One region of the Halobacillus shinanisalinarum genome, then DNA from elsewhere that is predicted to be linked to it. Evidence: riboswitches for the same ligand, from Rfam matches in the RefSeq annotation. Region 1 holds a riboswitch; each other region holds the start of a gene.
What was found. A riboswitch is a leader RNA that binds a small molecule or an ion and turns the genes downstream of it on or off. The one in region 1 is predicted to bind S-adenosylmethionine.
Positions count from the first base shown of each region.

Region 2: it holds a riboswitch for S-adenosylmethionine, as region 1 does, so the genes downstream of both, msrA (peptide-methionine (S)-S-oxide reductase MsrA) here and metK (methionine adenosyltransferase) in region 1, are expected to answer to the same signal.
Region 3: it holds a riboswitch for S-adenosylmethionine, as region 1 does, so the genes downstream of both, ssuE (NADPH-dependent FMN reductase) here and metK (methionine adenosyltransferase) in region 1, are expected to answer to the same signal.

Region 1 covers NZ_CP095074.1:812,761-814,968, forward strand. Annotated here, with positions in the region: gene metK (methionine adenosyltransferase) at 1-1,010, opposite strand, end outside; SAM riboswitch class I at 1,246-1,361, opposite strand; gene pckA (phosphoenolpyruvate carboxykinase (ATP)) at 1,802-2,208, shown strand, end outside.
Region 2 covers NZ_CP095074.1:3,805,017-3,807,224, forward strand. Annotated here, with positions in the region: gene MUO14_RS18755 (AIM24 family protein) at 16-711, shown strand; SAM riboswitch class I at 850-970, shown strand; gene msrA (peptide-methionine (S)-S-oxide reductase MsrA) at 1,093-1,566, shown strand; gene eutH (ethanolamine utilization protein EutH) at 1,805-2,208, shown strand, end outside.
Region 3 covers NZ_CP095074.1:3,757,298-3,759,505, forward strand. Annotated here, with positions in the region: gene MUO14_RS18525 (YjcZ family sporulation protein) at 266-364, opposite strand; gene ssuE (NADPH-dependent FMN reductase) at 591-1,136, opposite strand; SAM riboswitch class I at 1,265-1,373, opposite strand; gene MUO14_RS18535 (GyrI-like domain-containing protein) at 1,656-2,126, opposite strand; gene MUO14_RS18540 (PaaI family thioesterase) at 2,187-2,208, opposite strand, start outside.

The sequences.
Region 1 (2,208 bases):
TCTGGAACGTTCCCTGATCCATGTGTATCGATGGAAATCGATACAGGCTGTGCTACACCAATTGCATAGGCCACCTGTACCTCACAGGATTCAGCTAAGCCTGCTGCTACGATGTTTTTGGCAACATAACGGGCTGCATAAGCACCAGAACGGTCAACTTTCGTCGCATCTTTCCCACTGAATGCACCACCGCCATGACGGGCATATCCCCCATAAGTGTCTACAATAATCTTTCTCCCTGTTAAACCAGCATCCCCTTGTGGTCCGCCGATGACGAATCTACCTGTAGGATTAATAAAGTATTTTGTATTTTCATCAATAAGATGCGCAGGTACAACAGGCTGAATAACATGTTCCTTTAAGTCCCTTTGAATTTGCTCAAGTGTGATCTCTTCTGCATGTTGTGTTGAAATCACAATCGTATCAACACGGACGGGTTGATCCTGCTCATCATATTCAATAGTTACTTGTGTTTTACCATCAGGACGCAAGTAGGACAGAGTCCCCTCATTACGCACATCGGAGAGACGCTTCGATAATTTATGGGCAAGGGAAATCGGTAACGGCATAAGTTCATTCGTTTCATTATTTGCATAACCAAACATTAATCCCTGGTCACCGGCACCGATCGATTCAATTTCTTCATCGCTCATTTGACCTTCTCTAGATTCAAGCGCGACATCTACTCCGCCGGCAATGTCAGGAGATTGTTCATCAATTGCTGTTAAAACTGCGCACGTATCGGCATCAAATCCATATTTTGCTCTCGTATACCCAATATCTTTGATGGTTTGACGGACAATCGCAGGAATATCTACATACGTGTTTGTACTGATTTCCCCAGATACAAGTACTAGTCCAGTCGTAACTGTTGTTTCACACGCTACACGTGCGTTGGGATCATTTTTTAAAATTTCGTCCAAAATAGCATCGGAAATCTGATCACAGATCTTGTCAGGATGACCCTCTGTTACAGATTCTGATGTGAATAACCGGCGATTGGCAGGCATTCTCAAAAACTCCTCCTTCTGTTAAGTACAAAGATTAGACGGAACTCTTTACCAGTATGAGTAGAAATCGCTATGCTTCTATGATTTCATTAAATGTCGATCTTTTTCATCCATCGCACAATTCAACTTATATCTACATATGAATATGTACTAACTTTAAAATTGTGTTGGACCATTTCCCAATAAAAAGAAAAAACCCTTCCTACTTAAAGAGGAAAGGGGCTGCTTCCTTTCGCTCTTATCGTCCAAGGCATATAAGTTAATTGCCTTGCTCCAGGTTAGCACCATGCCAGTGATCTGACGGTTGCCGGGTTTCGCAGGGCCTGTCCCTCCACCGACTCTGGATAAGAGAGTATCCGTTCGAAATAATCGTACCGAAAACCACATTTAATGTCAATTAGTTTACTATGTTTTAAGAAAAGCGGAAAGGGGCGTTTAGACCTGAAACGCATAAGCAGAGCACTGCAGTGAAAAAAGAATTAAAGGATGTTCGTTTAAGTTCGGCACGTCCTGTGCCAACGCCGAACGACCCCACATCTTGTGGAGCCAAGCATAAGCAGTGAACATCATATCCACCAACTGGAAGAAGCCTCTTCTTATTTAATATGTGTTTTTCTTTGATCTTTAATTTACACCCATTATACTAAACTTTTTTTTACAAATAAAATCAAAATAAAATGAAAGCATTTTCAGAATTAGTATGGTGTATTAAGTCAAATGTGCTATACTAATATCAAATTAAAGCACCTGATGCTTTTTATTAATTTTAACATAAAGGCGGGTAGACACATATGAGTGCCATTAACCAGATGTCAGAACTAAATCAATTGTTAGCGCAGGAGCATGTCCTCCATTTGTCAGTACCACAACTTGTAGAAAAAATCCTTTCTCGCAAAGAAGGGACGTTAACCGACCGTGGGGCTGTCCTAGCTACAACGGGCACCTATACCGGTCGGTCTCCTCAGGATAAATTTATCGTGAAAGATCATATATCTGAATCGGATATAAATTGGGGGAGCACTAATCAACCCATCAGTGAGCAAACGTTTATCCATTTGTACCACAAAGTATTAGATTATTTAAAAGCACAGAATGAATTATATGTATTTAAAGGCTATGCCGGAGCAGATGACAAGTATCGACTCCCTATCCAGGTGATTAACGAATTCGCATGGCATAATCTATTTGCCCATCAAAT
Region 2 (2,208 bases), 1.9 Mb from region 1:
GGGAGGAACTCTTAAATGGACAATTATTCAATTGATCAATTCATTCAACAAACGAAACAAGATGAGACAGAAAGTGACTATTTTGAATTAGAAACACCTCGTATTTTAGAGGTTAATTTAACGGATCAAGTGTGGGCGAAGTCAGGTTCAATGATCTCTTACAATGGTCAAATAAAGTTTGAGCGCGAAGGGATACTGGAACATGGAGTCGGCCGCATGTTCAAGAAAGCTTTTTCAGGAGAAGGCAGCTCATTAATGAAAGCACAGGGCAGGGGTCGTTTATACCTAGCAGATCAAGGGAAGAAAATTACAATTTTTGATCTCTCCAACGAATCGATTACCGTTAATGGGAATGACCTTTTGGCTTTTGAGCCAGGTATCGAATGGGATGTTAAGTTAATGAAAAAAGTAGCAGGAATGATGTCTGGTGGACTGTTCAATATTAAACTTCAAGGCAACGGAAGGGTAGCGATTACCTCCCATTATGAGCCGTTAACTTTACTCGTTCGCCCCGGAGAATCTGTAATTACGGACCCTAATGCGACGGTAGCCTGGTCCGGGCATCTCGAACCAGAGTTTAAAACAGATATCAGTTTTAAGACATTTCTCGGAAGGGGAAGCGGGGAATCAATCCAAATGGAATTCAAAGGTGAAGGGTTTGTCATCGTTCAACCGTTTGAGGAAGTGTACACGACGGGAAGCGGATCGTAAGAAATTTATTAATCCATCAGTCATCTTCAATAGGGCTTCAGCATAATTTAACAAACAGGAGAAAAAGTTGAAGCTTCACTCTTTACTTCATTGGAAAATCGTTGTATCATGTGAATTAACAAAATAAATAATGGAAACTTCTTATCCAGAGAGGCGGAGGGACTGGCCCTTTGATGCCCGGCAACCATCGAATCAATCCACGAGATTGACGAGAACGGTGCCAATTCCTGTAGGATGGTAACATTCTAAGAGATGAGAGGATCGTACGGAATATTACGACCCCTTTTCTTATACTGGATAAGAAAAGGGGTTTTTTGGTTTTAAAACCGTCAAACTCTCTTTGAAGAAGAAGTTCCGCATTAACAGAAGGGAAGATGAGTTATGGCAACAGCTATTTTTGGTGCAGGGTGTTTCTGGGGCGTCGAGCCCTTTTTTGAGCGTTTTGATGGAGTGACTGCAACACGGGTTGGATACACAGGCGGTCACGTTAAGAATCCGACATATGATCAAGTGAAAACGGGAACAACGGGTCATGCAGAAGCTGTAAAGATTGAATATGATGCAACTGTTCTGACATACGAAGAGTTGATTAATATCTTTTTTGAGGCGCATGATCCAACAACTCGCAATAAGCAGGGTATGGACGTAGGTCATCAATATCGATCTGCTATCTTTTATACCAATGAATTAGAGCAGGCGATTGCGGACGAAAAGATTAAGCAGTGGGAAGCAAAAGGGATCTTTAAACGTCCGATTGTAACGGAGGTAGCAAAAGCTGAAGTTTTCTATGATGCGGAAGAATACCATCAAAAATATTCACAAAAGAATGGAGCAGTTGCTTGCGGAATCAGCTAATTAAAAATAGGAGTGAGCCTTCCTTTTAATAAGGAGGGTTCTTTTTTTATATCTAAAATGGAATAGAGTGTTAAAATAGATCGACAGTGATCTAGCTTGAGATGAATCAAGGGTGGTGGTCACTCTTTTTTCAATTAAAGCCAATGATTAACGAAAAAAGCTTGAAGACTTGATTATAAACAGCACAATCTTTAATAGTTACGTATAATTATAGGCGGTTAGGAGGATACAGGATACCATGTGGTTTAATGAGGGATTACTTATCATCATGACACTTTTTATGGTCATTGGAGCAGTAGATTACTATCTTTTACATAATCGATGGGGCTTAGGGGAGCGATTTTACGATGCTTTTATGATGATGGGGCCGCTTGCGCTTGCAATGGTTGGAATTATTTCGTTGGCCCCTGTTCTATCCGCATGGTTAGCTCCTATTATTACGCCACTATACCAGTGGCTTGGGGTTGATCCATCGATGTTTGCATCAACGATATTAGCGATTGATATGGGGGCCTATCAATTAGCAGAAGCCCTCGCTGAGAGTGACGATGCAGCGGTTTTCTCTTGGGCGTTTCTCGGGACGATGATGGGACCTACACTGGTTTTTACCATTCCAATTGCCTTAACGATGATTGCAAAAGA
Region 3 (2,208 bases), 1.9 Mb from region 1:
CTCGGTTATTACACATGATTGACCCTTGAAATTCGTTGGGGACCTTCTTATCGTTCATTTCTATGACAATTTTGCTTTATACCAAATGGACATAAATAAAGAGGTTGTAGCAGGACTAAATATTGACAGTAAACTAATCATAGCTAGAATAATCTTTGCAAATAAATAATCAAAAGGCTGCATACTCCTCGCCAGGAGATATGCAGCCTTTTTTACACGGACTATTAACCTAAGGGGCCATCCTAACAGCTTCTTCTATTTAAACCTAATAACCATATCCGCCAAAGCCACCTGCTCCAACGATGATTAGTAGGATGAAGAGGACTACAATCATAGCAAATCCTCCACCAGCATATCCACTCATAACTACACCCCCTTTTCAGTTAGCATATTTAAAACATCACCTATTGGAAGGTACAGCACACCATTTTTACAAAAAATAGGCGTTTGCATAGACCAGTGGTTACGTGAGGGGCTATGGATTAGGGGGGCAATTTACCCGTTAAAGGGGAAGCGCTTATTTACAACCAAATGATGACGACATCCAGTTGTTTGGCTATAATCTTTGCTGGCGAAAATACTTCCCAAATTTAAAAGGCTAGAGGGACTTGCTTTTGAATCATCTCAAGGAAGTATACAAGTTGTTTCTTCAGGCGTTGGTCACAATCTTCATTCGTTATCGGTCGTGCTCGGCTAGACTTATTAATTTGATTGTCAAGCAAATACACGCCCTTTAAATTTTGTCCTTTTAACGTAGCCAGTAATGGTTTTAACGCATATTCAATCGCAAGCAAATGGGACTTGCTGCCACCGGTCATAATTGGGAAGACGGGGGTGTCCTTTAACACATCCTGTGGCAGTAAATCAATTAGAGCCTTAAGAATTCCAGAGTACGACGCTTTATATACAGGGGAAGCAACAATAACTCCTTTTGCCTGTTGAATCGTCGTTGCAATTTCTTCAATCGCCTCACTTTCATAGCGTGCATAAAATAAATCTTCCGGTGACACATTGCGTACGGAAATCTTCTCTGTAGATCGTCCTTCCTGATCGACCAATTTTGCTAAATAATCTAATACAAGCTCTGACCTTGATTGCTCAGAAGGGCTTCCAGATAACAGTACAATTTCACTCATATGACCTCTCCCTTTCTTAAAATAAATGCTCAACTATTCTACGTTTTATTCATTGGTTGGAACTATTCCACACATATAAAAACCCTCTTTTCTTTAATGAGAAAAGAGGGTTAGCTATAAAAATGCCGCTCTTATCTCCCAAGATAAAGATCTTGCTGGACGGAGCACCTTTCTGACATCAATCAGAGGTTGCTGAAGCTTCACAGGGCCAGATCCCTCAGCTTCTCTAGATAAGCTTATTAAATTTGAGTCTAATCTTAATATGATTCTCCTAATAATGTCAAGGTAATTTTTGAAAAGAGTAAATGAATTCTGAAAATGGGCGTCTTAAATAATGGCGGGGTATCTTGTTGAGTTACGGAGGTATCCTGTGACAAATCACTTTTTAATACATACCAGACATCGCCAGACAGGAGACATCGAGTCCCGCTATTTTTGATTAATGATGCCAATACCTTTGTATTAAAGTTAATTAATTATTATTCTATTTCTAATGTTAATCAGTACTCCTTATAGAGCCTATCTTATTGGAACCCAGATTTCAGAATACGAATCTGAATGGTAGGGATAAAATTCTTTATAGACTTCGAGTGATGCTATATCCGCTGTTTCATATCCATTAGAGGGCAACCATCCTGAATCAATCTGCTTCCATACATTTTCTATAGCTTCTGGAATGAGTCCGTGTACTTCAAATACAACCCACCTTGAAGGAGGAACTTCAAAGCTCGATAATTCATCGGGGACGTTACCATGGAATTGTGTAGCGATCCAATAGTCCCATGTGTTTTGCGTTTCATTATAGTTGTCGTAGATTGCTAATAGACCGTTAATTTGTCCGTTATTTAATTGAACCAGTAAATCGGCGATTCCACTTTTGGTGGCCTCTCCCCAGAGTAGTTGGATATCCTTGTCCTCGTTATCACATGAAATTTCTTTTTTAATGCCTGCGACTTGAAAAGCATCTCTCTCAACAATAGTATGCTTCATGGTTCTTGCTCCTTTCAAGTTCTTTCAGTATGTCGGTTAAGGGGAACAACTTGCTCCTATTTAATCTACTGGCACGAAATAA